DNA from 3 places in the Moritella sp. 5 genome. Region 3 is predicted to be linked to each of the others. Evidence: predicted binding sites of a transcription regulator. Region 3 holds the regulator's gene; each other region holds the start of a gene.
The links. The regulator sigma-54, encoded in region 3, starts transcription at its own class of promoters, with help from an activator protein. The targets are predictions, from matches to a motif close to GTTGGCACGNNNNTNGNNT.

Region 1 (11,076 bases), 1.1 Mb from region 3:
CGCGAATAATATGATGTAAGTTATTAGTACAGTAGGCAAATACGAAATCGCCATCGGTTAGTAACAGATTAAATACACCCAATGCTCTTAACTGATCACATAAGCTCGCAATAAAACGAAACACGGGTTTCATATCATTAGGCTTAATAGGAAACTGTTTACTTACTTCTTGTAAAATCCAACAGAACGCAAGTTCACTATCAGTCTCACCAATTGGTGTATAAAACCCAGTCGCTAAACCTTGATAATCAGTGAGCTGGCCATTATGTGCATACGTCCAGTTTTTACCCCAAAATTCACGGGTAAAAGGATGGGTATTTTCTAATGCCACACCACCACGATTAGCTTGACGAATATGCGAAATAACCGCTTGGCTTTTAATCGGGTAATCTTTGACTAATTGTGCGACTTTTGACTCGCAACTTGGTTTCGGGTCACGAAAAGTACGGCAACCCTTGCCTTCATAAAAAGTAATCCCCCAACCATCAGAATGTGGTCCAGTCTTACCACCACGCTGCATCAGCCCAGAAAAACTAAAACAAATGTCGGTAGGCACATTTGCGCTCATACCTAATAATTCACACATATACCGATAACTTCACTTTTATGGCTTACTGACATTAACCACATAGGGTTAAATTAATTTAAAGAAAGACTATAGCTTAATCTGCATAACCCATCATTTTTTCGACTAACTGAATTAACAAGTGGATCACTTTAATGTGGATCTCTTGGATACGGTCAGCATAACCAAAATGCGGTACTCTAATTTCGATATCAGCAATACCAGCCATTTTACCGCCATCTTTACCTGTTAACGCAATGGTCTTCATACCTTTGGCTTTTGCCGCTGCAAATGCATTTAGTACATTTTGAGAATTGCCGCTGGTGCTTAATCCTAATAGTACATCACCTTTTTGACCAATACCTTCAACATAACGTGAAAATACATACTCATAACCAAAATCATTACTCACACAAGACATATGACTCACATCAGAGATTGCAATTCCCGGCATTGCTGGACGATTTTCACGATAACGCCCCGATAATTCTTCAGCAAAATGCATCGCATCACAATGTGAACCACCATTACCACAAGATAATACTTTACCTCCGGCTTTAAATGAATCTGCTAATAAGGCCGCTGCGGCTTCGATATTTTCACCATTTTTGGGGTCAGCTAAAAAATCATTTAAAACTTGTGCTGCTTCGACTAATTCTTGCTGAATTAAGCCTTGATAACTTGTCATTTATTATCGCCTCTATGCTTAAAATATATTTGTATAATAGTACTATTGTTTCACAAAATAATGTACCTGTATCACCCACATAAATAAAAGGTTAAGCATAACCCAAAATAAGTTAACCACATGATAAAGTGCTTAGTTAACATCCACTTAATACCCAATAATGAGTATTAAAAGGTATTGTTTATTGACCGTATTGACCTAAAATAAAAGCAAATAGGCAATTAAATTATCAATTCAATAACGCTATTATCAGTGAACACTTGTAAACCCAATTGGTTAAAAACAAGCGTTTAGCGGCAGGTTCTATAAATAGTATGTAAAATACATGTAAAAAACTTGCTAATTTAATAGTTATCAACTAGAACTAATACTCAAACCAGCGTTCTGGTCTGACCTCTGACTTTGCTATTTAGTTGCTTAATGAAAGGAGAAAATCATGGCAACCACAATTTCACTATTAGCCTTAGTGGCGATATTTGGTACATTATCTTACCAAAGAGCATCATTAACTGCTTTTACCGGTGCGTTTTTTGTTGCACTTGCAGCCGTTTCATATTTCGGTGATGTTCCATTCGCTATTTGGATAATAACAGCTGTAATTGCGATACCATTAAATATCACCAGTATTCGTCAAGGCTATTTAACAGCGCCTATTTTAAAAGGCTTCCGTAAAATTATGCCTGAAATGTCTCAAACAGAGACTGAAGCATTAGAAGCCGGTACAACTTGGTGGGATGCAGACCTATTCAGCGGTAAACCAAATTGGGAAAAACTGCACAATGTGCCAGCGCCAGCGTTAACAGCTGAAGAGCGAGCTTTCCTTGACGGTCCCGTTGAAGAAGCATGTCGCATGGCTGATGAGTTTGATATCACGCATAATCGTGCAGACTTACCTCCAGAATTATGGGAATTCCTTAAGACTAAAGGTTTCTTCGCCATGATCATCAAGAAAAAATACGGTGGTCTAGAATTCTCTGCATTAGCACAATCAATGGTACTACAAAAATTAACTGGCTCAAGCGCAGTAATGGCGAGTACAGTTGGCGTACCTAACTCATTAGGGCCTGGTGAATTATTACAGCACTATGGTACTAAAGCGCAACAAGATTACTACCTTCCTCGTCTTGCCTCTGGTGATGAAATTCCATGTTTCGCACTAACAAGCCCTGAAGCCGGTTCTGATGCAGGCGCTATCCCTGATTTCGGTATCGTATGTAAAGGCGAATTCGAGGGTAAAGAAGTTCTCGGTATGAAACTGACTTGGAACAAACGTTATATTACGCTTGCACCTGTAGCGACTGTACTTGGTCTTGCGATTAAATTACGCGACCCAGATGGTCTACTTGGTGATAAAGAAGATATCGGTATTACTTGTGCGCTTATCCCTACGGATATCCCAGGTGTTGAAACTGGTCGTCGTCATTTCCCACTTAACTTACCATTCCAAAATGGTCCAACTAAAGGTAACGAAGTATTCGTACCATTAGATTACATTATTGGTGGTCCGGAAATGGCTGGTCAAGGCTGGCGTATGCTGGTTGAATGTCTGTCTGTTGGTCGTGGTATTACCCTTCCTTCTTGTTCTGCTGGTGCAGTTAAGCTAGCAGCATTAGGCATGGGTTCTTACACTGCTATCCGTCGTCAATTTAAAGTTGCGATAGGTAAAATGGAAGGTATCGAAGAGCCACTAGCACGAATTGGTGGTAATGCTTACCTTATGGGCGCAGCATCAACACTAACAACAAGTGCAATTGATTTAGGTGAGAAACCATCTGTAATTACTGCGATTATTAAAATGCATTTAACAGACCGTGCTCAGAAATGTGCAATCGATGCAATGGACATCTCTGGTGGTAAAGGTATCTGTCTTGGTCCAAACAACTTGGCAGGTCGTGGTTACCAAGCGGCACCAGTTGCAATTACGGTTGAAGGTGCAAACATTTTAACACGTAACCTGATCATTTATGGTCAAGGTGCAATCCGTTGCCATCCGTTCGTATTACCAGAACTGAATGCTGCAGCACTTGAAGATCATAAGAAAGGTCTACAAGACTTTGATGCCGCGTTATTCGGTCATATCGGCTTTGCAATGTCTAACTTCTTCCGTTCATTTGTAATGGGCATTACTAACGGTAAAGGTTCTGCAGCTCCATTTAAAGATGAAACTGCACAATACTACCAACAGATGAACCGTTTAAGTGCCAACTTAGCCTTTCTATCTGATGTAGCGATGGGTGTACTCGGTGGTGAGCTTAAACGTAAAGAACGAGTATCAGCACGTCTTGGGGATATATTAAGTCAACTGTACTTATCATCTGCAACGCTAAAACGTTTTGAAGATGAAGGTCGTCAAAAAGATGATTTACCATTCGTTCATTGGGCACTACAAGATTCATTATTTAAAGCTGAACAAGCAATTGATGAATTATTACGTAATTTCCCTGTTCGTGTTGTAGGTATCGCACTTCGTGCAATGGTATTACCAGCAGGTACGCGTCTATCACGCCCTACTGACACGTTAGACCATATTGTTGCAGGTTTACTACAAGTTCCTTCTGAAGCGCGTAGCCGTCTAGCGATAGACATGTACCTTACTGAAGAAGAAGGTAACCCTGTGGGTCTACAAGAGAAAGCCTTGAGAGACATAATCGTTGCTGAGCCTATCTTCATCCGTGTTTGTAAAGAGAATGGCGTTAAACTACCATTTATCTATCTAGACAAATTTGCTGACGAAGCACTGGCTAACAAGCAAATAACAGCAGATGAAGCGGAACTACTGAAAGAAGCTGAAGTTGGTCGTTTACGTACAATTAACGTTGATGACTTTGACCCTGAAGTACTTGCAGCAGATAAATCGTTAGTTAACCAACTAAATGGTGACTGGCGTGCACGTGCAAATGGCACAGCGAAACCAACGAAAAATAAAAAAGTAAAAACGGAAGCTATAGCTTAGTCTTTATTTCATAGCCGGTAACAATTCATCGTTATCAACAAAAATCCCACTGTGATCATTGATGACAGTGGGATTTTTTATTCACCACAAATTACTGTAGTGATCTATTACCTAACCTGTATTGCCTAAGCGTCTAATAGCGTTTTAGCCAAAGTACGAATACCATGGCCTTTCCCACCTGTTGCCCATAAATCATTGGCCGCTTTTTGATACGAACCCGCTAAATCTAAATGTAACCAACCTTGTCCATCTTCACGCACAAAACGCGATAAGAATGCAGCAGCGGTAGATGCCCCAGCGCGTCCTTCACCAGCATGGATATTAGCCATATCGGCAAAGCTTGACGGTAATTGTTGTTGATGCCACTTTTCTAGCGGTAGTTGCCAAGCAAACTCATTTTCAGCTTTCGCATTCGCCAACAACGAATTAACAAAAGCCTGATCAAAGCCAAATACCGCATTATAATCACGACCAAGTGCCATCTTAGCTGCACCAGTCAATGTTGCAGCGTCAATCAAACGTTGTGGCGAGTTTTCTTCTGCTGCAAGTAAACCGTCAGCTAGCACTAAGCGGCCTTCGGCATCGGTATTAAGCACTTCAACAGTGATATCATTTTTGTATTTTATAATATCGCCAAGCTTAAATGCATTGCTGCTGATCATGTTTTCTGCACAGCATAGGAATAACTGCACGCGTTGATTTAAGCCTTGGTTGATTGCTAATGCTAACGCACCAGTCAATGTCGCCGCGCCGCCCATATCACTCTTCATGGCCGCCATCGGTTCTGATGGTTTGATACTGTAACCGCCAGAGTCAAAGGTAATGCCCTTACCCACTAATGCTGTCGCCACAGGCGCATCAGCGTTACCCGTTGGATTGAAATCCAATTGCAGCATTGCAGGTGGATGTTGGCTGCCACGACCCACAGTATGAATCCCTGTAAAACCGTGTGTTAATAATTCTTCACCCGCAATAATCTTGTACGTAATCGATTCAGGTGCCAATTGTAATAATAAGTCTGCAGCACTTTGGGCTAACTTAATCGGATACATTTCTTCTGCATCGGTATTAATGGTTTTACGCACCCAATGACTGGCTTGTTGAAATGCAATGAAATCTTTCTTTTCAATACTGCTCGCTTGCTCTAAACCAAAACAAGCTTGCTGATTTTCTTTTGCTGTGTAATAACCTTGATCAAATGCAATACGTAATTCAGTATCCCATAATTCACCCTTTAAGGTCACTTTACCTATCCCTTGATTAGATAGTTTACGTGCCGCACGTTGTACTTGTAATGGGTAATCGGCACTATTATCACCGAGGTGAATAGAGGCGACACCAGCATCGAAGCTCACTAATGCATTATTACCCCAAAAATTTTCCGCGGGAGCAAGCGTTAGCTCAACGCTCATGAAATCCTTCATTAAATATCCTTAATATAGACACGATAATACGATTACTATAACAATACTTTTATGGTTTGTTTGGTTATGTATCATAAATATTTGTAAATCGTTTTATTATTCCGCCCATTAGAGGAGCTAGTTTAAAAGAATAAAGATTGTAGGTGGCAGTTATGGGGCTAGCTGTAACAGCGCTGGAAACGATCGATTCTCTACCTGAAAGATCCGTTGGTGGCTTAATTGCTTATTTCCTTAAACTAAAAAAGCTATCGCTTAACATAAATAAGAGATTAATCATTAGATTTATAAGTAGTTTTACGTCTAAGCATTAATGTTAACCCTAATAATCCAAATCCAAATAGCGTTAAACTAGCGGGTTCACTCACATTAATAGGGGGTGGTTCTGGATATACTTGTAATAAATCTTGCGCTCCATCGTTATGGTAGACCTCAACAATAACGTCATTTGTCCACGAATCTATAGAGTTAAGATAATCTGCCGCAAGGTCTACACCCGTATCGAATATTTGATATAAAATAAAGTCACCAGCACCTAGATCAAAACCATTTGTATTGTAGTCTTCATGCACAATTTCCCAAAGTGCAATCTGGAAGGCTGCAGCAGTGGTTGCATCTGAAATACCGGCATATTGGTTTGTATAGAGGCGGCCTATATATTCAGCCACTGCTGGCCCTGTTCCAAAAGGTTCGGGGTCCGTGGCTGGGTGGAGAGTGTAATCAGCCGTATCACCAAAACTAATTGGCTCATTCAACTCAATACAAAAAGCTAAAAAATCAGTTCCTGTCGTATTATTCGTGAAGTTAAACAACCCTGCAGATGAGAACCCCCCACCTCCCCCAACACCACTAAGAGAATATAGAACCCCCTCACTCCAACCATTTTCCCAAGAGTTTAAGGTTGCAGAAATTGTAGTCGCACTTACTTGGTTAGCCGATAAAATTAGGCTGAAGGTTAAAATTAATTTATGTATCAATTTCATATTTCAATTCCTATTATATATAAATACATACTCTCTAAAGCATTTGTCGTGCCATAAAAAAAACAACTTAAATACAACACGTTAAATGTAAAGAGGTAGTTTAAACATGATAGGTGTAAAAAAAATCAACACTTTAAAATAAATTTTTTTAATACTTATCCTTGTTTTTGACTTGCATAAATTCGCTATTAATATGAACGCGTTCCATCTCATGCGGCGAAGGATCTACTGTTCTGACATTAGTTGACTTAGATGAAAACGAGCTTGGTATGGGAGTAGTTCCACACATAGAGGAGCTAGTTTGAAAGAATAAAGATTGTAGATGGCAGTTATGGGGCTAGCTGTAACAGCGCTGGAAACGATCGGTTCTCTACCTGAAAGATCCGTTGGTGGCTTAATTGCTTATTTCCTTAAAACTAAAAAAACCATCGCTTAACATAATCAATTCAGAAAATAGGTTAATGGCGATGGCTAAACCAATCTGAGGTTAATCATTAGATTTATAAGTGATTTTGCGTCGAAGCATTGATGCTAACCCTAATAATCCAAATCCAAATAACGATAAACTGGCTGGTTCATTTACAGGAATAGGGGGCGGCTCTGGATATACTTGTAATAGATCTTGGATTCCAGCGTTACGATAGACATCAACAACAACGTTATTTGTCCACGAATCTAAGGAGTTAAGATAGCCTGCTGCAATATTTGCACCGCCAGGGAATGCTTGTACCAACTGAAAGTCACCAGTGTGTAAGTCGAAGCCATATGTATTGTAGTCTTCATGCACTATTTCCCAAAGTGCAATCTGGAAGGCTGCTGCTGTGCTTGCATCAGAAACACTGGCATATTTGTTTGTATAGAGGCGACCTATGTATTCAGCCACTTCAGCTCCTGTTCCAAAAGGTTCTGGGTCTGTGGCAGCGTAAATAGTAAAGTCTGCTGTATCACCGATATCAATTGGCTCATGGACCTCAAGACAAAAAGCTAAAAAGTCTGACTGTGTCGTATTATTGGTGAAATTAAATAATCCTGCCGATGAGTATCCATAACTACTTGGAGCAGTATATAGAACCCCCTCAGTCCAACCATTTTCCCAAGAGTTTAAGGTTGCAGAAATTGTAGTCGCACTTACTTGGTTAGCCGATAAAATTAGGCTGGAGGTTAAAATTAATTTAGGTATCAATTTCATATTTCAATTCCTATTAAGTTATGCCATCTGTGCATATTCTATATAAGCATTTACCGTGCCATAAAAAAAAGCATTTAAATACAATGCACTAAACTTGACGGGCAGTTGAAATATAACAATGTGTAAAAAAAATCAACGCTTCAAAATTAAAAAAAAGCCCATAATCAGCATATACTAATTATGGGCTTATTCTGTATTAACGATTACCTATTAACAATTAAATTGTTAATATTCATCAATCCAAGCAAGCATCACGGCTTCAAGTACTCTTTCACCACAATGATTAGGATCATCGGTAAAATCGTCCAACCCTAATATCATCCGACGCAAGTCTGTAAACCGGACTTGCTGTGGATCTTGCTCTGGATAATTTTCAGCTAATGTAATGGCAATCTCTGTACTATCCGACCACGCTAATGCCATAAAAACCTCCCTAAAAGATATGTGCAGCAACAAATAGGCTGCACTGTTACTTTCAGTTTAGTTTGCTTACGCTATTTATGTGTAGGGTAAAGACGCCTTAGCTGCACAATCAATTAATGGCTTTCAGATACCATGTTGATCGTGTATTTAGGGATCTCTACAACCAAATCTTCATCTTCTACGATCGCTTGGCAACCTAAGCGAGAGTCTGGTTCTAAACCCCATGCTTTATCTAACATGTCATCTTCAAGTTCATCACTTTCTTTTAATGAATCAAAGCCTTCACGTACAATCACATGACAAGTCGTACAGGCACATGATTTCTCACAAGCATGTTCAATGATGATTCTATTGCGAAGAGCAACATCAAGGATCGTTTCACCTTTCTCAACGTCTACAGATAGACCTTCCGGGCATAACTCTTCATGGGGTAAAAATATAACTTTTGGCATTTCTTAGACCTTATCTACCGACTGACCCTGCAACGCTTTACGGATTGATGCATCCATACGACGAGCAGCAAAATCTTGTGTTAATTTATCGACTGTTTCAATTTCTTTTTCAATCGCATCTCTGTCGCTACCTTGACGGATCTTATAAAGTACTTGGATCGCGTTTTCAATGGCTGTTTGCTCTACATCTGACAACAAGGCTTTACCGTCTTGTTGTAAGGCAACGATCAGGCTTTCCATTACACGATCCGCTTCTAGCTGCTGTTCAGCTAGCATGCGCGCAGTTACATCTTCTTTCGCATATGTCATTGAATCTTTAAGCATGTTAGCCACTTCATTATCACTTAATCCATACGACGGTTTAACTTGGATAGAAGCAGATACACCCGATGATTTTTCCATCGCGGATACACTTAACAACCCATCCGCATCAACTTGGAAGGTAACGCGAATATGCGCAGCACCCGCCGCCATTGGTGGAATACCTGTTAACGAGAAACGCGCTAATGAACGGCAATCATCAACCAATTCACGCTCGCCTTGCAACACGTGGATTGTCATTGCAGTTTGACCATCTTTAAACGTGGTAAACTCTTGAGCGCGTGCGACTGGAATAGTGGTATTACGTGGTATCACTTTTTCAACTAGGTTCCCCATAGTTTCAAGACCCAGTGACAATGGTGTTACGTCTAGTAATAACAGGTCTGAATCAGGTTTGTTACCAACTAATACATCGGCCTGAATCGCAGCACCAATTGCAACAACCTTATCTGGATTGATACTTGTCAGTGGCTCTTGTGCAAAGAACTCACCTACTTTTTCACGTACTAATGGTACACGTGTGGAACCGCCGACCATAACGACTTCAAGTACATCGTCTTTACTGATATCAGCGTCTTTTAACGAACGACGACATGCTAATAAAGTACGTTTGACCAATGGCTGAATAAGATCTTCAAATGTTGATCGGCTTAATATGCCCTGCCAACTAACCGCTTCTAATGCAATGTTAATCTCAACACTATCGTTATCTGTTAGTGCTTGTTTCGCATGTTTGGCTTCCGTTAGTAGTAGGCGTTGCATCGCTAACGACTGCTCACTCACAAGTCCAGCTTCAGCACTGATCCAGTCCGCAACTAAATGATCGAAATCATCACCACCCAGTGCAGAATCACCGCCTGTTGCAAGCACTTCGAATACGCCTTTATTTAAGCGTAAAATAGATATATCAAACGTACCGCCACCCAGATCATAAACCGCAATAATACCTTCTTGGCCAGCATCTAAACCATACGCGATCGCGGCAGCCGTTGGTTCATTTAATAATCGTAAAACATTTAACCCTGCAATATTTGCAGCGTCTTTCGTGCCTTGACGTTGTGCATCATCAAAATAGGCGGGTACCGTGATAACTACACCATTAAGTTCACCTGCAAGTGTCTCAGTTGCACGTGCTGCTAATGCTTTTAGAATTTCTGCAGATACTTGTACTGGATTAAGTTCACCAGCCACCGTCTTAATTAACGGTTGGCCCGATGCCGACTCAACAAGTACATTAGGAATACGCGTAGTATTAATATCAGTGAATGCTTTGCCCATCAAACGCTTTACCGAAGAAATGGTATTTTCTGGATCGGTTATCGCTTGTTGTGCTGCGTCGTCACCAACCACAACTGAATCTGTAGTATAATGAACCACTGACGGTAAAATATCTCGACCAGTCTTATCAACTAACGTTTCAGCACTGCCACTACGGACGCTTGCCACTAATGAATTCGTTGTACCTAGATCGATACCAACAGCAAGTTTATGCTCATGAGGTGCTGCCGTTTGTCCCGGTTCAGCAATTTGAAGTAATGCCATGTTTTAGGTTCTTAAATTTAAATTATTTGATTAATAATCAAGTAAACTATCTTCAAGTGTACTTAATTGTGTTTGCAGTTTGCAGACAAACTTTAATTTACGCACTACATTTGCCGCGTCGTTATAATGCTCAGCGCTGATTAATTTATTAAATTCTTGCAGGTACGCTTTAATCGATAATGTTAATTCATCATCAAAGTCTGCAATTTCTTGCTCAGGATCAGCTGAATGCGGAATTTCTTCAAGACGCTCGTGTTGTTCCATCTGCTGCATAAGAAACATTGGGTCTTGCAATGTTTGTTGTTCACCACGGATATCTTCATGACAAACGGCAAGGATATATTCAGCACGTTGAATTGGCGACTTAAGAATTGAATAAGCATCATTAACTTGTGATGATTTTTGCACCGCTAATAAACGCTCGCGCTCACTGTTATTGGCAAAATTATCCGGATGTAGTGTGCGTTGTAATTCTCGATATGTTATTGCTAAACTGGCATTATCTAGTTCAAAATTAACGGGTAAACCAAATAGCTCAA
Region 2 (11,076 bases), 2.3 Mb from region 3:
CTTATAACGCCGCGTTAAGTATGTTTAGCGTAGATTAACGTACTATCTAACTCACCAGACGGCAGACGCCTAGCGTTGTTTAATTGGGCTTCCAGTTGATACCCACAACGCTTCGCAACCAACTGACTCTTAGTATTTGAGCCCGCCATTTTAATTTCTACTCGCTTAGCTTCCTTTTCAAGAAAGGCGTACCTTTCCACTAGTTTAACGGCTTCACTAACGTAACCAGTGCCCGTTTTGGACGTTTGTAGCCAATAACCTATTTCAAAGAAAGGAACAGATCCATCTCGAACAATAAATCCGACTGCGCCAATAAATGAGTCAGTTTCTTTCTCTATGATGTTGAACCAAAACTCACCAATAAACGCCTCGTAGTTTCTTATTGCCTCTTGAGTGTTTTTGACGACATCATCTTTCGTGAGAGATTCTGTAACCCAAGGCAAGAATTGAGAAAACTCGGCTCTACTATCCTCAATTACTTCATACATTGGTTCGGAAAATTCCAACGATGGTGGAGCTAACTTAAGTCTTTCACTTTCCATATGAACTCCCAGTTTGTTGTGCTCAACAATATGATAGAACATGATTTTCGTGAAGTTCACCATCAATGTCAAAGTTTAGCTCACCAATAGTTGTAAAATCCAAATGGCGATAAAAACGAAGGGCACTTTCATTTTTTACCCATGTTGATAACCAAAATGGATACCCATGTTGAACTTTGATTTTATCAAGCAATTTTCGACCAATGCCTTTCCCATGAAAATGTTCAGACACATATAGTGTTTTCACTTCATATCCATTCATGGCGCAACCAAAGGTCGAGGCTAAATCGACAACAATAAAACCAACAAGGTGTTCATCTTTGGTGTAAACCCAAATGTTACACGTTGAATCATCCAACATATTATTAAAATATTGCTCTGTAAACGTAGACAATGCATAGTGGGAAAGCTTTGTTCTGATACCTTGCGTTGCATAAGTGTGTAACCAAACCTGCAGCGATAAAACAGCCAAATTGATACAGTCACTTTGTGTGGCTTTTCTTATCATGCGTTAACCTCGTGCAGCATATAACACCGTTTGACCTTTATGTTTCTTTAAACCAACCACAATCCATGCATTTTTTACCATGTTTATAAAAAAACAAAGGGAACCCTAACAATATAAATAATAGGAATGCAGGCTTTTTACCTTTAGTGTAATTAATAACATTACCACTACTACATTGAGCGCATTGTTCGGGCTTTTCTTTAAAAGCTAAATCTACATCCTCAGAAAAATTCATGTCTAATATGGCTTTTGCTTCAGTTTCAAATTCCTCAGGGACAAATAGCCTCACTCCTCCAATAGCATTGGAGTAAAGCCATTGCATATTAACTGTGTGTTCATCCGCAATATAAGCGGGAATCCCCTCACTTTCTAAGCTAGCTTTAGCTATATTTGCGTCCAAAGGAAATGAATATTTAGACACTACAACAAATTTACTCATACCCCTCCTAGAAGCATAACAGTGTTTATACGGCGCTCCGTATAAACAACTAGATTACCGTTTCACTCACCTCGTGTAAACGGCGTCAATGTAAGACAGTGTAATTCATATATTTTTGAGCCTGCCCATTGCTAATGGTAGCGATAATAATTATCATTACCCAAAATCTGTATTTAACGATATCTCCGCAGGAAAAGTAAGAATGAAGTGCTGTAAAAAGTCAATAATGGTAAAAGTGAATAGAAAATGGTTTGAAAAACTAATTTATAGCAGTATCTATAAATGTAATAACTGTAACAAATCGATTAAGCTTAAAGCAAGTTAGTTGGCCAGCCCATATAAACTCATAATGCGCTGTTTGTTAAATTTTAATTATATTTTTAGGCGTTAATAGTATCCAACAAACAGCATCTCTTTTCTTACTGAGTTATGCTTAATCCCTTCACTGCCCTGCTTTCTTCATTGCGAACCAACATTTTTCGCAGCTGAGACAGCAGGACAGGTCACGCAAGTATCAATAATTAACGCTTATCTTTAAAGCTATTAACTGCTGTTGATACACTTTCAGCACCTTCATAAATTTCATTCATGATAGAAGATACTTCTGTTATTTTTAAATTAGTCTCATCTGCTACAGAACCAATTTTAACCATAGAGTCTGTCACGTCATTCGTTAATATAAGATTTTTGCTTACAACTAAATTGATTTCTTCAGTTGATGCTGACGTGCGAGAGGCTAGCTGGCGGACCTCATCAGCAACAACAGCAAAACCACGCCCTTGCTCACCCGCTCTTGCCGCTTCAATCGCAGCATTAAGTGCGAGTAGGTTCGTTTGCGCTGCAATCCCGCTAATGGTTTTAACTATTTCAGACACATCTTTAGATAAAACACCCAGCTCTTCTACTTGTTGTATCGATAAGTTTATATTTCCCAACATCTTGTTAGAAAGCTCAACGGAATCATGAAGTACCTTGCTTCCTTCTAGCGCGACTTGAGATGTTTCGACTGCAGTACTATATGCAATGTTTGCAGCATCTGATATTTCTAATTCCCTCATCACGTCTGAAGTTATATCTGATGCAAGTTTGACGACTTTATATACCTTGCCATTCGCATCAAAAACAGGGCTATACGATGCTTGGATCCATACTTCTTTCCCATTCATATCTTTTCGTAAGAAACGTCCAGAAAAGGTATGACCATTAGAAAGTTTTTCCCAAAAGTCGGGTTGTTCTTGATAAAAACTATCGAAGCAAAACATGCGATGATGCGAATCTTTTACTTGGTCTAAAGTGTATGAAAAAGTGTCCAAGAAAAGTGAATTGGCATCTATCACTGTTCCGTTCGGCTCGAACTCAATAACGGCAAAGCTGCAATTAAGCGCCGTAATTAAATCCTTTTGAGTCTGTGCTTGATTATATTGAATAGTGATATCACTGGCTATTTTCATTACCCCATCAACAACATTATCTTTGATAATAGGGAAATAGGTAGCTTCAATAACAACTTCATCTCCAGATTTTTTATAGCGCTTGAACGTTCCAGACAGGGCCTTACCACGAGAAAGATCATTCCAAAAATTGCTATATTCATGGCTAGTAGTAAATTCTTGACTACAAAAAATACGGTGATGCTCACCTTCAATTTCATCAAGACTATACCCTAACGCTTTGAGAAAAAGTGGGCTAGCCGTTTTTATGTTACCCTTTTTATCAAATTCAATCGCTGCTACTGAATTATTAATAGAGTCGACAATATCATCGTTATAAGTAGGCTTCGGTATTGCAGGTGACTTTTTCTTAAAAAACATTCTATCTCTCAAGTTATTATCTATATTAAATTATGACCAGTATAGCGAATATAGGTTAAATTAAAATCGACGGCTTAAGCTCCCTTACACCTGCTTACATATACTTACAGCTATATTCGATATGTAAAACTTGCTAGTATACAGAATGAAACCATCTAGATTATTTACACTATTTTAAATTATCTAGATGCCGAATATCCTGAAAAGTCTCTGTCACCAAAGGACACTGAGCTATTAGAAAAAGCACTAAAATGGGAAAAATACTGTGATGTAGAAATTGGAGTCCATATTCGTCGCTATTGTTATCATATTTTATTAGCAGAACCGAAAATTGTAATCCCCTTCTTCACTCAAGGCGGTCCTTTTTGGGGGCCTTTATTTTTTAAGCTCTTTTTTTCGAAGCTCGAACCTACAATGCGTAAAGTAATGGCTATCGATGAAAATGGTGCTAAAAAATCAGAAGCCCGTATTCAGCAAGCTATTGATAAATTGCATGACGAATACCAACAACGTGAGTTTCTAGTCGGTGATAGTTTTAGCCGTGCAGATCTAGCCGCGGCATCATTATTAGCGCCTTTAATCACTCCCAAAGGTTATGGTCTAGATTGGCCCGACGCTATGCCTGCAAGGTTACAAGAATTTATCGATAAAAATGAAACGAAGTTAGATAAATTTCATTACTTATATCGCGATTTTCGATGAATTCTATGACTTACAACTATACGCAGTGCAGAATAGGAATAAACGTGCGTAGGATTAGTCTATTAATCTAGTTTATGGCACCATTTTCAACACAACATTTCATTAATTACATCAATTTAAGTAAAACATGGTTGAATGAAACTGCAATAAATGTAACATGGTTATTTTGGCTTTAAAATGGAATTAACCATATGAAAATAAATGTAATTTCGCTTAGTCTGCTTTGCTTATCAACATCAACAGCCTATGCTTCTGACATCGACTCATGTAAAGACATAAGTGGTATCTGGAAGTCTCAGGACAATTCCCATAGCTACACGATGAAAATTTCGCCATCTAGCGATTTATGTGGAGATAACTGCGTGTCCCTTGATGTGAGTTACACTCTAGATCAGGAGCATAAAAATAAACTAATCTGCTATGAAGGAAAAGCAGGTGTAAGTGGACAAGTACCTATGGTGTTAGCTTTTGAAGGGAAATATGGTGGACACTCTATTGGTTCATACAACCGAGAGTTAGAACTTATGTGGACTGGTGTAATACCTAAAAGAAAAGATGGAACTTGGGTTACTAGCATGGATAGTTATTGGTTTAAGAAAATGACTAACTAAAAGTAGAATAAATATTTTAGTTATTTAACCATTGAATTTTAGAAGGGAGTAATGAGAGGCTAACCCTCCCATTACTTTATTAATCATAGCTTTAATTCTACATATAATCATATATTATTAATATTCCTTTGAAATACTGTAGATATTGGAACGCTATGTTTTTCGTAAGATAAAATAACTTCCTCTTGATACAGGGGATTTTGAAAATATAACATTAAGCTATTTTTCTTTTTCTTGATAGACCAAGACCGACTAAACCAAGACCCAGTAATGTAACTGAAATTGGTGCAGGAACTTGTACTGGAGGACCAGTAAACTGGATAAATAAATCCCCATCAATAGCACTGAAAATAGGGTTATCTAAAGAGGAAATATTCGCATATGTCGTTGATTCAAACTGCAACGTAAAACTATCTGTATTGGCATAAGTTAATAAAACAGCACCTGATGTATCAGTTTCAGCAAAGTTAGTACCCGGACCTTCAAACAGAATAGTAGCACCCATATCAGTAGCAGTTAAACTTGCCGCGTTAGTACCAGTGATATAGGACATTAAGCCATCACTTTTAAATACCCGTAACTCTTCACTTTGTTGGTTACCGATATTGTCTAACTCACCATCAACATCGTAGGCAATAATATTTAATTCATTGGCCATTATTGGAGTTGTAAAAGTATTAGATAGGCCAGCGGTACCATCAAATAATTCAAAAACAAATTCTAGTCCACCATTTGCTTCTTGATTGCCCGGTAATGAGCTATCCCTACGATAAAGAAAACCATGATCCCCATTTGGCTCAGCACCGCTTGTATTCGAATAATTTGGTGCCTGCCAATCAGACACATAATCACCAAACACTGTAGCAGTAACCTTAGCATCAATAGTGCTACCGCCACTCATACCTACATTTGTATAGTGAACAACCGCATCTGAGGTTGCCAGATGACCGGTATCCCAATAAATAGTCTTATCAAAGTTAACGTTATATGGGTTTGAAAAATCAAGGTCCACAGGCACTGCATAAGCAGATGTGGTTACGAGTATAGTACTCGCTAATAATGATTTACAGAGTATATGTTTCATTTCACGCTCCTAGGTAAATCCGCTTTTTATAGCCACTTTTCGTAAATATTGTGGCGATAATTGCGGTTGGCTACTATCCTAAAGCAAATGGTGTGCCTATTATTTTTTTGTTAAATTAAACAACGCAATAGATTTATCTAATGTTTTTTCCTATCTAAATATTTATTAATTGTAAATCTTATCGACACTCTATTTGAATACTTAATTTGTTATCCTCGATGGTGCTGGATAGAAAATGTAATGAGTGATTTAAAGATATAACGGCGCTATTAAACAGAAAAACCCCGTTAGCAGGGGCCAACGGGGTTTCTTTGTGTTTACTATGTGTTTATTATTTTATGAAGAGCCCTGTACTTCGGATCTCTTGTGCTTCACGCCAACCACCTAACCACTGACCTCGCGAATCTGCGCTTTGAAATGGACAAACTTCATTCGACCTACCTGCTGTTCCAGCTTGATAACCTTTCGAATATGCTCTTTCCAAACGATCTCGTTTCTGTCTCTTCATTCTAGATTCCTCAAAAAATGTTTAACTTAAACTTGAGACTTTCCAAGCCTCTATTAAGTAATAGGTTAAGATAATCGACAAATCAAATAAAAAAGCCGCAGTAATGAAATTACTGCGGCTTTATGAAACAAAGCGTAATATTTAACGTTTAACGTTTAACGTTTAAAACGACGAAACAAAAGCAACATAGTAGGTAACAATATGAACCAACTCATACTACCACCACTGCGCGAATATTCTTCTTTAGCTTTGATAGGGCACTGTGATGTCGTGGACATATTAGCCAATTCATCCGCAGTGATTGTCATCGTTAATACAACAGGAGTAGACCCGAGCCTATTCTTATAGTTATCAATGTTCTTATAATCGAAAGCATTAGACACGACAACTACATTTCCATTGACGTCAGGATCACTAATACTGATCGCGTTAGAAAATCTGTATTTAACATCACTGTCATCGATACCTTGACAATATAAATCATCTAAATATGCTGATTTTTTAGTTTTGTAGTCATAGATAAATGCACTTTGAAAACGTGGAGAACCTTCTGCTGTTGGTGATTTTTCCCCTCGATCATCACGCCAACCAACAACGATACCGTCATTATTGATTTTACTCACCTGTGAACTCGCACCTTTAATAGGGTTGGCCATGAATGGGTAACGTGTTTCTTGTGTTTTTACATCATAAGTAAAAAACTCAGTTGCATAACTTCTGTTTTGAGGCTGGTTATAGGTACGGTTGCCAACAACGATGAATGCTTGAGAGTCACTATTTGTACCATCTGCAATAGCAAATGATGAACTAGCTGAGGCATAAACAGTATCTGTAATATCAATCGCAACGGTATCGCGAATTACGCTATTATAATCACTACCCGCATCCGTTTTAGGCTTTGTGATTTCAGTCATCGCATAAGAAAGCGCATCTTTGGATTCAACAGTTGGCTTAAATATGGTTGCACGAGCACGACCACCACTTGTCGATTCGTAAATCTGTTGCGTAGAAAAACCAACGGCAAAGCCTGATGTGTTAATCGCATAAGCATTAGCAATAAATGTTGCGCTGCTACCTGCACTTAACCAATTCCTTTTACCAGTAAGGTATGAAGCAGTAGTGCCTTTTTCATCCCAAAAGCTTGCTTGTAGATCAAAGCCAGGACAATTATATAGTTGATCATAATCTGCTCTGCTATCATTAACTGCTGAGTTAAAACAGCGATTAAAACGACCAGTATCATTAGCGTTTGACCACTGTACACTTGCTTGACCAACAATCAGTTTCTTTTCGAACTCAACCGAATGTTCGCTGTTTTTAACTTTGACATTTGCGGCATCATACGCAGAACTAAAACCGCCATTTTCAGTAAACTCTGGTACAAGCGGTGTTTTACCATAATAACCACGTCGAACAATCTTGCCTGCTGAAGTCCCATAACCAACTTCCACTGCGCCATCTAACGCCGTGACTTTACGTGATAGGGGTAAACTTGCTGGAGGCACTTCAATTGTGTTTACTGAGCTCGTCGTTTCTGATTCATAAGAACCATTGTAATCGCCATAGGTATTTAAGATATTACGACGCCAAACGAATAGGCCATCACTATTATCTGCCTTTGACCCATTCCAGAACATCTTACACACATCAGAATCAGAAACGCAATATTCGTTATATGTCCAAGGCGCACCAATATCGTATGAAAATTGTTGTGCATATTTCTGAGTGTACGTCGCGCTGGTCATCGTACCAGTAGCAGCACTTGACGTGTCCATTGCTGACACATATGGACCAAAGTCGTGAGCACCACTGCTGTCTACAACAATAGCGGTGGTTGAAGCCACCGCAGTTGTACACAATACGAGACTAATAATCCCTGCTAGCTTAGTCTTTTTTAAAAGCATTATGTTTAGATTTCCTTAGCCTTTCATTTCTTCAAGCTCTTCCCAACGCGCAAATGCAGTCTCTAGTTCTTGCTCTTTACTCGCAAGATGTTCAAGCATTGCTTTTGTTTCGTCAGCAGGCTTATTAAAGAAATCAGGTTGATTAATTTCAGCTTGCAAAGTTTCAACTAGTGCTTCAAGTTGTTCCATTTTTGCAGGCAGTTTATCAAGTTCAACTTGAATGTTATAAGGCAGTTTCTTTGTTTTAACAGCCTTAACTGGTTTTTCTTGTTTTACTGGCTTTTCAACTACCTCAGATTTTACCTTTGGCTTTGCTGACATAGATTGCGTATTTGCTTGTTGATTCTTAGCATCATGGTAACCACCAACAAAGTTAGTGATGTTACCTTCACCATCAAACATCCAGCAACTTTCTACTGTGTTATCAATAAAGTTACGGTCATGGCTTACTAATAATAACGTACCCTGATAATTGGCAAGTAATTCTTCTAAAAGTTCCAATGTTTCGATATCTAAATCATTGGTTGGTTCATCCATAATCAAAAGATTAGATGGTTTTAGGAATAGTTTTGCTAACAACAGACGGTTACGTTCGCCACCAGACAGTACTTTAACTGGTGTACGTGCACGTTGTGGGTGGAATAAGAAGTCTTGTAAATAACCGAGTGCATGACGCGGTTTGCCATTTACTACAACTTCTTGTTTACCGTCAGCTAAATTGTCTATTACTGTTTTTTCAAGATCGAGTTCTGTACGATGTTGATCGAAGTAAGACACTTCTAACTTAGTGCCACATTTGATGATACCTGCTTGTGGTTGTAATTCTTCAAGCAATAACTTGATTAATGTACTCTTACCACAACCGTTTGGACCAACGAATGCAATTTTATCGCCACGCATAATGTTAAAGGTAAAGTCGTTAACGATTTTCTTGTTTTCGTAAGCGTAGAATACGTCTTCGCCTTCAAAGATACGTTTACCTGAGCGTGATGTTTCATCAACGGTAATTTTCGCTTTACCTTGTACGTTCAATCGTTCGCTACGTTCGTTACGCATTTCTTTAAGTGCTTTAACGCGACCTTCATTACGTGTACGACGTGCTTTAACACCTTGACGGATCCATACTTCTTCTTGCGCTAGGCGCTTGTCAAATAATGCATTTTGTTCATCTTCTACACGTAATGCTTCTTCTTTACCTACTAGGTATTCATCATAGTTACCAGGGAAAGACATTAAGTTACCGCGGTCAATATCAATAATACGCGTTGCCATAGAACGAATGAAACTTCTATCATGGCTTACGAAAATGATTGTACCGGCGAAATCTTTTAAGAACTCTTCTAACCAAAGGATAGATTCAATATCCAAGTGGTTCGTTGGTTCATCAAGTAATAGGATATCTGGTTTACTTGCTAGTGCGCGCGCTAATGCTGCGCGACGTAACCAACCACCTGATAAATCATCAAGTAACATGTCAGCTTCTAAATCTAAACGCGTAAGTACTTGTTCAATGTTTTGCTCAAACTCCCAACCATTACGGTTATCAAGTTCTTCTTGTAGACGCATCAATTTGTTTAATGCTTTTTCACTGTAATCTTCACCGACAAGGATCGCTTGGTGATGGTAATCTTTTAGTACTTGACCGATGTCCGCTAGACCACCCGCAACAAAATCAAAGATTGTCACGCCGCTTACTTTTGGTGGATCTTGCTCTAAACGAGAAACAACTGCATCTTGTTCAATTCTAAGGACACCATCGTCAAGTTGAATTTCGCCGCCAATAACTTTCATCATTGTCGATTTACCTGCACCATTACGGCCTACAAGACAAACACGTTCTTTTCGTTCAAATACAGCATCGGCATGGTTTAATAATGGTAAGTCGCCAAAGGCTAAACATGCATTTTGTAACGTGATAACAGCCACGATAATTCCTCAATATAAAATTCAATTGTTTCAAAAATAAAACCATTATAGGTAATGTTGAAACAAGCAGTTAGATAGATTCTAACATAAAGTTGTAAAATAGAAAAAATCCGAGCGTTAACAATTAACCTGTAATTGAGAATCCACTCGGATAAAGTCACGTAAATTAGTCTTGTGCGATAAAGTCAGCCAATTCTTCAGAATCAAATGGCCAACCAATTTCTTTATCAGTCACCTTGTTCTTAATAACAGGAATACGAATACCATAACGGGCGATGTCATCTTCATCATGGATGATCTCTACTTGTGTCATTTCACTGACCAAGTGTTGAGCTGTCACCAATTCCCAAGCTTGTTCACATAAGTGGCAACCTTCTGTGGTATAGAACGCGTATTTAGTCATTATGCTACTCGTTCAACAAGCCAACAGTTACTGATGTTTTTGTTACGCGCGAAATCTTTAGAACGATTTTTTTCAGTAATATTGGTTGCTTTAAGACCCAGTTTTTCGAGTCCTTCAAAATCTAGCTTAAAGTTACGTTTATTGTTAGAGAAAACAATTTCACCACGTGCAGATAGAATATTCTCTAACCAAGTAAACAGTTGTATGTGATCACGTTCTACATCGAAGCTGTCTTCCATACGCTTTGAGTTTGAGAATGTTGGAGGATCAATAAAAATAAGGTCAAATTTATCTTCACAACGTGCTAACCAAGCTAGACAGTCTGCTTGTACAACTTCGTGCTTACGCATGCTGATGTTGTTTAATGCAAAGTTACGTTTTGCCCAATCAAGGTAAGTATTCGACATATCAACAGTAACTGATGATTCTGCCCCACCTAAAATAGCGTGAACACTTGCACTGCCTGTATATGAGAATAGATTTAAGAAACGTTTACCCGCACTCATTTCGCCAATCATACGACGTGTTAAACGGTGATCGATAAACAGACCCGTATCTAAATAATCTTTCATGTTCACTTCAAATTGAGCACCATATTCACTTACCGTAAACACTGACTTAACTTGTTGTATTTTTTC
Region 3 (11,076 bases):
CGAAGGTATCTTCATCGTCATCCATACCGGCCATACCCATCATGTCATGCTCGGCATTTTCACGAATAATATCAACCACGTCATCGATGGTAATACGTCCGAGCAGTTTACCTGAGTCATCAAGTACTGGTGCAGAGATCCAGTCATGACGTTCAAACAGCTTGGCAACCTCTGAGGTATCCATATGGGCAGGTAAGGTTTCTGCTTCGCGATCCATAATGGTGCTAATCACACTGTTTGGATCTGTTGTTAATAACATGGCTAAGGGCACATCGCCAATTAAGCGATCATCTGTATCAACCACGTATAAAGTATCTGTAGCATCGGGTAATTCACCGCGTAAACGGATATAACGTAAGATCACATCGACAGTCACATCTGGTCTTAAAGTAATGGTATCTGTGTCCATGATACTGCCAGCAGTGTCTTCTGGATACGCCATCGCTGTTTCTAAACGCTGACGATCTTGGGTATCCATTTGGGTGATAACTTCTTGATAGATACTGTCTGGTAGGCTACGGAGAATATTGGCTAAATCATCAGTATCGAGCCCTTCTGTCGCAGCGACAAGGGACTCCGTATCCATCAGTTTAAGAATACTGGTCTTGGCATCTTCATTAAGTTCGTCAAGGATTTCACCTTGCATTTCAGAGTCGGTCAAACGCCACAGTACTTTACGGCCTGCTGGTGGCGATGATTCCAGTAATAACGCAATATCACAAGGGGGCGTTTGGTAGAGCATTCGTTTAACGTGAATGAACATACCACTATCAAGTGCTTCGTTCACTTCGCTTAAACGTAGGTGTGTGCAGTCATGCTCCATCTTTTCTGGCATATGTCGTCCCCATTCTTATTATTCTTCTTCTGCAAGACCTTGCTTGCAGGTGCTGCGTAATTCTAGCTTAATCTGTATTTATAATCAGCATTAACAATAAAGTAAAATAATTAACTGTATAGATCGTTAACGCCATTGCAAATGAGTACCTAGATAATTTTATGTTTATTTTTTTCTAAGGTTTGATGGCGAGTTTGCACTACACGACTTTGTAGTTTAAAGCTCTTTGCTAATTGTTCAGCAATGAATACCGAGCGATGTTGGCCGCCTGTACAACCGATAGCAACGGTGACATAACTGCGGTTATTTTTTTCTAACATTGGCAACCAAGTCGTGAGTAAGTTTTCAATCTGTTGTGAAAAGCTCATGACATCAGGCTGTTGGCTCAGGTATTTAATGACGGGTTCATCAAGACCTGTGTAAGGTTTTAATTCTGGGATCCAATGGGGATTTGGTAGAAAACGGACATCAAATACATAATCGGCATCCATAGGTAGACCATGTTTAAAACCAAATGATTGAAATACTAAGACAAGTTGGTTGTTTTTTTTTCCTAAAATACGTTCTTTAATCTGTTCACTGAGTTCATGAATATTGAGTTCAGTAGTATCGATTTTTAAATCAGCAAGTAACGCTAAAGGGCTTAATCGTTTTTTTTCTATTTCAATCGCTTGTGATAGAGATAGCTCATCTTTTGTTAATGGATGAAGGCGTCTGGTTTCACTATAACGCTTGATAAGGACTGACTGGTTAGTATCAAGAAATAAACTAGTCAGATCGGTGCTCGTTCTTAACTCTGTAATTATGTCGTTTAATTCTTTTTTTTCTGTCGGTAAGTTACGGACATCAATACTCACTGCCACTTTTTCGGTTTGGTCATTTAAGGCTTTTAGCAGTTGTGGTAGTAATTTTACTGGTAGGTTATCTACGCAATAGTAGCCTAGATCTTCAAGCACGCGTAATGCAATTGATTTACCAGATCCTGACTGGCCGCTGACTATTATTAATTTCATCTTTTATCCTCACAGCGATATAAAATAATGGGTTCATTATCCCGCAATTGATTTGGATATGATATGTTTTAATTATGTCAGAAGCATTAATACCTAAAGGAAAAAGTGGTTTTCCTTTAGGTTATCTGTGGCGAGATTAAAATTAATGACGAATCAACTTCTCTTTATGCTTAATCACTTGGCGATCGAGCTTATCCAGTAAGCCATCAATTGCGGCATACATGTCATTGTGTTCATGCACGGCAAAGATCTCCCCCCCATTTAAATGTATTTTTGCTTCTGCAATTTGAAGTAATTTTTCGACATTTAAAATCACATGGATATTGTTTATATGATCAAAATGCCGTTCTAATTTGGAAAACTTGCTATCAACATAATCTTTCAGTGAGTCTGTAATGTTTACATGTCTACCGGTTAAATTAATTTGCATATATGTCTCCCCTATGAAGGTTGGATTAGCCTTATAATAGGCTTTTACGCTGATTAGACGGTGGTATACTTAGTGCCTCCCGATATTTTGCAATCGTACGTCTAGCCACTTTGATACCTTGATCAGCAAGTAAATCAGCAATCTTGCTGTCACTTAATGGTTTAATGACATTTTCTGCCGCGACCAATTTTTTTATTAATGCTCGAATAGCAGTTGATGAACATTCTCCGCCATTGTCAGTACTTACATGGCTTGAAAAGAAAAACTTAAGTTCAAAAATACCACGTGGTGTATGCATAAACTTCTGCGTTGTTACCCGTGAAATGGTTGACTCGTGCATTTCCACTTCTTCGGCAACATCATTTAAAACCATAGGTTTCATGGCTTCATCGCCATATTCAAAAAAATCAATTTGTCGTTGAACAATACTTTTCGTTACTTTTAGTAAGGTTTCATTACGGCTATCTAAGCTTTTAATAAACCATTTAGCTTCTTGTACATGCGTTCGAATAAACTGCCCATCGCTGCTATTACGATTGCTTGTCGACAAGTTTGAATATTCATTGTTCACTTTTAATCTTGGCACAATGTCAGGATTTAACTCGACTACCCACTGATTATTTTTTTTCTTTACTAAAACATCGGGAATTACATAAAGCCCTTCAGTCTGATCAATAACATTGCCAGGTCTGGGTTCTAGACTCTGAATTAATTGCATGATCTCTTTAAGCTGTGGTTCTTTTAATTTTGTCTTACGGCTTAATTGACGGTAGTCGCGATTGCCTAATAAATCCATGTGAGACTGAATTATTTGCTGACATTCTGTTAACCAAGGTGTGTTTTTAGGTAAATGCTGAAGTTGGATCAATAAACATTCTTGTAATGAACGCGCTGCAACGCCGATGGGATCGAAATGTTGAATACGCTTTAATACTGCTTCTATTTCGTCTAATTCAACTTGCTCTTCACTATTTTCGTTACTGCTGTCGCTAAGTTCTTGGTGACCGTTATTGACGCTAGACAGGATATCTTCACAAGTCTGATTAAGGTAACCATGATCATCAATGCCATCAATAATCGCAACTGCAATAGCACGATCGGTGTCAGAAAATGGGGTTAATTCCATTTGCCACATGAGATGCTCGTATAAGCCTTCGCTGGTCTCACCTTGATAGACTTGGTCTAAACCATCAATACTGCTGCCCGCACTGCTGTGAGTCTGTATTTGAGGGGTGTAGACATCATCCCAATTACTGTCATTAGGTAATTCATCTGGCATGGCTTCACTGGCTAGCGCATCACTAACTTCTATTTGGCTGGCATCGGTAACGGTGTCGTTATTATCTGAATTATGTCCATCACTACTTTCTGCATCGTTTGGTTGAGCTGTGTTGGGATCTTCTTGTTCCAGTAGCGGATTACTGTCTAATGCTTCTTGAATCTCTTGCTGTAACTCCAAGGTCGATAATTGTAATAATCGAATCGCTTGTTGTAACTGTGGCGTCATTGCCAGAGATTGACTCATACGAAGTTGTAATGATGGCTTCATCTAACGACTACTCTCTCTTCCTTAAATGCGGTAACGTATCAATATCAAACTATAGTCGGAATTGATCACCTAGGTATACTTCTTTTACTTTTTCGTTGGATAAAATCTCTTCAGAAGTACCAGATGCGATCAAGTGTCCATGGCTCACAATATAAGAGTGTTCACATACATCGAGTGTTTCACGTACGTTATGGTCGGTAATTAATACCCCTAAACCACGATCGCGCAGATGCTGAATAATTTTTTTAATATCACCTACCGAGATTGGATCAACGCCAGCAAAAGGTTCATCTAATAAAATAAACTTTGGATCTGCCGCGAGCGCGCGAGCAATCTCAACACGGCGGCGCTCACCACCCGATAAGCTCATACCTAAACTATCGCGAATATGGGTGATATGGAACTCTTCTAATAATTCTTCTAACTTTTCTTCACGTTCGAAACGGGTGAGTTCAGTTCGTAACTCTAAGATTGCCATGATATTTTTCGTTACCGATAAACGACGAAAAATAGACGCTTCTTGGGGTAAGTAACCAATACCTTGTTGTGCACGAATGTGCATTGGCTCATGTGTTAATTCTTGGTCATCAATGAAGATTTGTCCATGATCTCGTTTAACCAAGCCAACTACCATATAAAAGGTGGTGGTTTTACCTGCGCCATTAGGCCCGAGTAAACCAACAATTTGGCCTGACTCAACTTCGAGACTCACATCTGACACAACTTTTCGTTTGTTATAACTTTTTGCTAAGTGTGATACTTTTAAACGTGCCATATGAATTCATCTACTCTAATTAGTTTTGTTGTCTTCAGGAGTGAAAATAGTGATCACGCGATCGGATTCATGATTGCCGCTTTCGGCTATCATTTCTTGTTTGTCAATTTGGTAGATAATTTTTTCACTTTTAACTTCGCTATCAGCTTGGCGTAAATGTGCATTTTTTGACAAGGTTAAGCGTTTTTTGCCAAGCTCATAACGGATCTCTTCTGACTCGGTATTAATCTTTTTACCGTCATCAAGCTCTTGATAAAACGTGGCTGGACTACCTGTGGCAATCATGATTTCAGTGCCTTTTTCGCCAGTGCTTAAGACCGTGAGTTTATCGGCATGAATTAATATCGTGCCTTGGGTAACCACTACACTATCATAAAAGATTACTCGGTTCTCTTTAATGAAAACTTCTTGACGCTTGGAAGTTACGGTAACATCTTCTTGAAAATCAGACTCTAGCGCGAGTGCTGAATTACTCATGAATAATGTTAATAGTAAAACTTTATATTTTTTCATCATTAGTATAAATCGCTTCAACTTGCTTAAGGATAGTCATGTATTCTTGCTTTAAATCACCTTCAAGTCCGACACCTGTTTGATGAAATAAGTCCCCTGAAATGGTAATTAACTGATCGCTATGCACCAAATTTTCGGCAAGTTCTAATTGTAAATAACTGGTAGTAATGACATCAATATAATCACTTTTTTTCATATTTTTGATGACAACATCGTTTCGTAGTGTTGCTACATCGTCACTACTGAAGTTACCTTCTTTCGCTTTGATCTTCCATGTCGCTTGCGCATTTTCATCATAAATAATAATAACGGGGTTAGTAAACATTGTCATGCCTAACTCACCATAATGCTCCATGCTATCTGCAAAAGTGCGACGTATAATTTTTCCTTCAATACTAAACTCAACGCTACGTAGAACTTGAGCGGTGAAATCAGGCTGATATTGGGTTGACGGTGCCGTTGTAGACTCGCCATCAGGCGAAAAAAAACGCCAAATACCAAGTGCACAAAGAAAGAGAATCACAATCCCCATGTTTTGACGACTCATACAGAGGTGCCCTGTGCTTGCTCTAAGATCCCCTTAGCCAATAGGATTAGATCTGCTAATTCTCTTACTGCACCAAAGCCACCTCGAATTGAAGTGCTAAAGTCGGCACTTTTTTTAACAAGCGGGTGGGCATCGGCAACGGCAACACTGAGTCCACAAAGATTCATTACCGGTAAATCAATGACGTCATCACCAATATAAGCCACATGCTCTGGCGATATTTTTAGTTCTTCGAGCAGCATATTAAATGCGATCACTTTGTTGTCTTGGCCTTGATAGATATGTTTAACACCTAAACCTTGCATACGGTTAGCAACAATTGTGGATTGACGGCCAGTGATCACAGCAACTTCGATATCGGCATTAAGGAGTGATTTTACGCCAAAACCATCGCGAGTGTGAAAGGCTTTTAGTTCTTCACCGTCGTTACCCATGTATACGCGGCCGTCAGAAAAAACGCCATCTATATCACAAATGAGTAGTTCTAATGTTTTTGCTTTGGTTAAGATGTCTTGTGGAATCGGACCGTATAATGTATTGATCATTTTATAGTACACCTGCGCGTAGTAAGTCATGCATGTTGAAGGCGCCGACGGGCTCTTGTTGTTCATTGACGACAATTAAGCCGTTAACTTTTTTGTTTTCCATGACGGCAAGGGCTTCTGCAGCCAAGATATGTTCATTAATAGTAACACATCTTTGTGTCATTACTTCACTGATTGGGGTTTGGTGAATATCTATACGTGCATCAAGGATACGGCGTAAATCACCATCCGTGAAAATACCAACCAGCTTAGTCCCGTCATTAACAGCCGTCATACCAAGCCCTTTGCGAGATACTTCTAATAGCGCGTCAGAGATCGTCTCGGTTTGTTGTACGTTTGGTACGTCGTTACCTTTATGCATAATGTCTGAAATACGTAATAATAATTTTCTGCCTAAGCTACCGCCTGGATGAGACAGTGCAAAATCATCAGCGGTAAACCCTTTTGCTTCAAGTAAGGCTACCGCAATAGCATCACCCATCACCAGGCTTGCAGTCGTACTCGATGTAGGTGCTAATCCCAGTGGGCAAGCTTCTTTATCAACTTTAATACATAAACTAATTTTTGCTTCGCGCGCCATGGTTGAATTAGCATTACTTGTCATCGCAATAATGGGAATACTTAAACGTTTAAGCACTGGGTATACCGCTAAAATTTCATCTGATTCACCTGAATTAGATAACGCAATAACCACATCACCACGTTCAATCATGCCAAGATCACCATGGCTTGCTTCGGCTGGATGCACAAAGAATGAAGGGGTTCCGGTACTGGCTAATGTCGCGGCAATTTTATTGGCTATATGCCCTGATTTACCCATGCCAGTTACAATGACTTTACCTTTACATTCGATTAATAATTCACAAGTCGCGGTAAACGTGGCATCAATATATTGGCTTAATTGAGAGATCGCTGATGCTTCCGTGTTAATGACATTAAGCGCGCTTTGGCAATAGTTAAACTGACTCGACATGGTTATTCCCTAATGAAAATACTGTTTAATATTTAGCTTAAAATATTAAGCGTTGTTAAATGCTACTAAATACAATGAATTGATACGCTACAAAACCAGCGAGTAAAATGGCACCTTCAACACGCGTAATACGTCCTGGACGGCCTCTAAAGCCCATTGCCATCACCAGCATTAACACAGTTGCGCCAAGCATATAATAGAAATCACGGCTAATAATCGCCGGGTCAATCATGCCAGGAGCTAAAATACCTGGTAGTGATAATACAGCTAAGATATTGAATATATTAGAACCAATGATATTACCAATAGCAAGATCATCTTCACCTTTGAGTACTCCAGTTACGGATGCGGCGAGTTCTGGTAAGCTAGTACCAATAGCAATAATAGTTAGGCCGATCACTAAATCACTCATGCCAAAATACTGTGCAATAACAACGGCTGAATCTACAAGAAAATGTGAACTGACAGGTAATGCAATCATGCCGAAGACTAACCAAGCAACCGCTTTCCAGGTTGGCACACCTTCAGGTACTTCATCACTATGTTCTTGGATAAGCGGATCATTACTTGGACGTTTTAATGCTAGGATAGTTAAGGTGATGATAGTAATGAAGAAGAGTAATAATAAAATCACGCCTTCGTACATTTCCAGTTTTAAATCCCATAGCACAACACCCGCCAGTAGTGTGGTAATTAATACCATCGGGATCTCACGACGGATAGTTGCTGAGCCTACGAGTAATGGTTTTATTAACGCGGTGATACCTAATACTAAGGTGATGTTGGTAATGTTAGAACCAATCGCATTACCAATAGCAGTGTTCGGTGAACCATTAAGTGATGCCGATACAGCGACCATCATTTCTGGCGCGGACGAACCCATCGCGACAATTGTCAGGCCAATAACCAGTGGTGAAATACCTAAGTTTCTCGCTAGTCCTGCGGCACCATAGACGAATTTATCGGCACTGATTACCAGGCCAATAAATCCAAGAATTAAAATAATAATATTTGTAGTTAACATCGGCACAGTTTAAAAATTGAATAAATAAGAACACTATTTTCGGTCTTTTTGCACTGAAAGAAAAGGTAAATTGTTAAATCTTGTTTAGTATTCAGGATTGAAGGGGAAAAATCCTCACATAGTTATGCTTTTATGATTGTGTATTATACCGATTACTTTTAGAATACTGGGCTATTTTAATACTTTAGTTTTAAGCGCAATTCTTTCAGCTAGATTGCCATTCACTTAAAACTAAACGTGCAGTTAAGGGTCTATTACAATAACGCTAGCGGCATGTACGGTTTTAACTACGCTTAGAATGGCGACATCATAGGATTTAAGTATTATGGATATTAAAGAATTACAAACATTGCTGGAGAATGAGTACACGTTCCAGGAATTACACGTTAAAGGTGAAGGTAGCCATTATGAAGTTATCGCTGTCGCCGAGATGTTTGTCGGTATGAACCGTGTAAAAAAACAACAAGCTATTTATGCACCATTAAAAGAGCAGATTGCATCAAATAGTATTCATGCGTTATCCATCAAGGCATACACACCTGAAGAATGGATTCGCGAACGTAAATTCATATTACCTTCTTAGGCTGGATTAGAATGGATAAGTTTTTAATTAAAGGTCCTTGTCAGTTAAATGGCGATGTGACTATTTCGGGTGCTAAAAATGCTGCACTGCCGATTTTATTTGCCACATTGCTAAGTGATGAAACGATCACTCTTAAGAATGTTCCTGAATTAAGAGATATTAAGACCACGCTGCAATTGTTACGTGAGCTTGGTGCACAGGCTGAACGCAACGCAGAAGGTGATGTTGTTATTACTGCAGGCTCTGTGAACTGTCAAAAAGCCCCTTATGAATTAGTTAAAACGATGCGAGCATCGATCTTAGCATTAGGTCCTTTGACGGCTAAATTTTCGACTGCTGATGTGTCTTTACCGGGTGGTTGTGCAATCGGCGCTCGTCCTGTGAATCTACATATTCATGGTTTAGAGATGATGCAAGCGGACATTCGCGTTGAAGAAGGCTACATTAAAGCCCGCGTTGATGGTCGTTTAAAAGGTGCGCGTATCTTAATGGATATGGTCAGCGTAACAGGCACTGAAAATCTATTAATGGCAGCAGTACTTGCTGACGGGATAACCTCTATTGAGAATGCAGCAAGAGAACCTGAAGTGGTTGATTTAGCTAACTTCTTGAATTCACTTGGTGCTAAGATTAGTGGTATTGGTTCTGACGTATTAACCATTGAAGGTGTTGAAGCGCTTCATGGTGGTACATATACAGTGCAACCTGATCGTATCGAAACGGGTACTTTCCTTGTTGCTGCGGCTGTCACTGGTGGTAAAATTAAATGCCATAAAACAGACCCTTCATTACTGGATGCTGTATTGCTAAAGCTTGAAGAAGCGGGAGCTACGGTTGAAACTGGTGATGATTGGATCACGCTTGATATGCAAGGCCGTGAATTAAAAGCGGTAAATATCAAGACGGTGCCTTACCCAGGTTTCCCAACAGATATGCAAGCACAGTTCACGGTATTAAATACAGTGGCGAAAGGTACTTCAACTATCATTGAAACGATTTTTGAAAACCGTTTCATGCACGTGCCTGAATTAGCGCGCATGGGCGCAGACATTGAACTGGAAGGTAATACGGCTATCTGCCGTGATACAGAGAGTTTAACTGGCGCACAAGTGATGGCAACAGACTTACGTGCGTCTGCAAGTCTTGTTATCGCTGGTTTCCTTGCTACAGGCGAAACAACGGTTGAGCGTATTTACCACATTGACCGTGGTTATGAGTTTATTGAAGATAAGCTGCAAGGCTTAGGCGGTAACATTACCCGTATTGAAGGTTAATGTTCCTCTGACAGTATAATAAATAAAAAGGGCGCATTGATATGCGCCCTTTTTATTTCTATGGGTTGTGTGTTATGGCTGTAGTGCTTGCAGTTCACCTAGCTTGACTGAGACATCAAACTGCTTACCCTCTCGTATTACCGTTAAGTTAATTTTTGAGCCAGGACGCTGCTCCGCTACCACATCCATTAACCAGATTACATTATCAATTTCAGTACCATTGAATTTGATTACCACATCACCCGTGATTAATCCGGCTTTCTCTGCCGGCGAGTCTGGTGCGGTATTTTGTATGACAATACCTTGATTGGCTTCCAAACCGAGTAACTTTGCCATAACGGCATTTATTGACGTACCTTCAATACCGATATAACCACGGATAACGCGACCATTAGCAATCAATGAATCCATAATTTTAACCGCGAGTGGGTAGGGAATCGCAAAGCTTATACCCATGGTTTCAACATTTTCGGCCAATTGGAATGATGCCGTATTAATACCCACTAATTCACCTAGACTATTTACAAGCGCACCACCCGAGTTACCTTCGTTAATTGCTGCGTCCGTTTGTAAGAAGTTCTGATGGCCAGTCGTGCTCATACCAATACGACCACGGGCACTAATAATACCTTGGGTGATAGTTTGCCCTAAGTTGTATGGATTACCAATGGCGAGTACCACATCACCAATATTGGTCTGTTCATGTTTACTTTGTGGAATACTGGGTAAATTTTTGGCATCGATGTTTAACACTGCAAGGTCGGTATATTTATCAAAACCAATTAACTCGGCGGTAAAAAACCGTCCGTCTTGGAGCGCAACAATTATTTGATCTGCATTGGCAATAACGTGATAGTTTGTGAGTAAATAACCCTTCTTATTCATGATCACGCCAGAGCCAAGGCTTTGCGGACGTAATGTCGGCTTACTATTAATTGTTGATTTTTGGTAGGTGCGTGTATAAATATTGACAACTGAAGGCGCTGCGCGTTTAACGGCGGCAGAAAAACTCATT

Region 1: a site for sigma-54 is predicted at 7,844-7,862, ahead of HWV01_RS18565 (PEP-CTERM sorting domain-containing protein). Genes of this name have one in related genera too.
Region 2: a site for sigma-54 is predicted at 5,779-5,797, ahead of HWV01_RS11580 (PEP-CTERM sorting domain-containing protein). Genes of this name have one in related genera too.

What each region holds. Positions count from the first base shown of each region.
Region 1 covers NZ_CP056122.1:4,166,124-4,177,199, forward strand. The annotation lists gene HWV01_RS18540 (class II glutamine amidotransferase) at 1-586, opposite strand, end outside; gene lpcA (D-sedoheptulose 7-phosphate isomerase) at 663-1,253, opposite strand; gene fadE (acyl-CoA dehydrogenase FadE) at 1,690-4,206, shown strand; gene pepB (aminopeptidase PepB) at 4,332-5,630, opposite strand; gene HWV01_RS18560 (PEP-CTERM sorting domain-containing protein) at 5,900-6,610, opposite strand; gene HWV01_RS18565 (PEP-CTERM sorting domain-containing protein) at 7,098-7,799, opposite strand; gene iscX (Fe-S cluster assembly protein IscX) at 8,025-8,222, opposite strand; gene fdx (ISC system 2Fe-2S type ferredoxin) at 8,336-8,674, opposite strand; gene hscA (Fe-S protein assembly chaperone HscA) at 8,678-10,537, opposite strand; gene hscB (co-chaperone HscB) at 10,568-11,076, opposite strand, start outside.
Region 2 covers NZ_CP056122.1:2,549,781-2,560,856, forward strand. The annotation lists gene HWV01_RS11550 (GNAT family N-acetyltransferase) at 15-542, opposite strand; gene HWV01_RS11555 (GNAT family N-acetyltransferase) at 565-1,050, opposite strand; gene HWV01_RS11560 (DUF2007 domain-containing protein) at 1,088-1,489, opposite strand; gene HWV01_RS22510 (PAS domain-containing methyl-accepting chemotaxis protein) at 2,011-3,300, opposite strand; gene HWV01_RS11570 (glutathione binding-like protein) at 3,715-4,002, shown strand; gene HWV01_RS11575 (hypothetical protein) at 4,194-4,613, shown strand; gene HWV01_RS11580 (PEP-CTERM sorting domain-containing protein) at 4,828-5,697, opposite strand; gene rmf (ribosome modulation factor) at 6,029-6,205, opposite strand; gene HWV01_RS11590 (DUF3466 family protein) at 6,361-8,109, opposite strand; gene HWV01_RS11595 (ABC transporter ATP-binding protein) at 8,125-10,035, opposite strand; gene HWV01_RS11600 (glutaredoxin family protein) at 10,202-10,438, opposite strand; gene rlmKL (bifunctional 23S rRNA (guanine(2069)-N(7))-methyltransferase RlmK/23S rRNA (guanine(2445)-N(2))-methyltransferase RlmL) at 10,438-11,076, opposite strand, start outside.
Region 3 covers NZ_CP056122.1:236,802-247,877, forward strand. The annotation lists gene mgtE (magnesium transporter) at 1-835, opposite strand, end outside; gene rapZ (RNase adapter RapZ) at 985-1,848, opposite strand; gene hpf (ribosome hibernation promoting factor) at 1,991-2,278, opposite strand; gene HWV01_RS01125 (RNA polymerase factor sigma-54) at 2,310-3,827, opposite strand; gene lptB (LPS export ABC transporter ATP-binding protein) at 3,877-4,602, opposite strand; gene lptA (lipopolysaccharide transport periplasmic protein LptA) at 4,618-5,079, opposite strand; gene lptC (LPS export ABC transporter periplasmic protein LptC) at 5,102-5,662, opposite strand; gene kdsC (3-deoxy-manno-octulosonate-8-phosphatase KdsC) at 5,659-6,207, opposite strand; gene HWV01_RS01150 (KpsF/GutQ family sugar-phosphate isomerase) at 6,209-7,180, opposite strand; gene HWV01_RS01155 (calcium/sodium antiporter) at 7,236-8,204, opposite strand; gene HWV01_RS01160 (BolA family protein) at 8,530-8,787, shown strand; gene murA (UDP-N-acetylglucosamine 1-carboxyvinyltransferase) at 8,799-10,061, shown strand; gene degS (outer membrane-stress sensor serine endopeptidase DegS) at 10,134-11,076, opposite strand, start outside.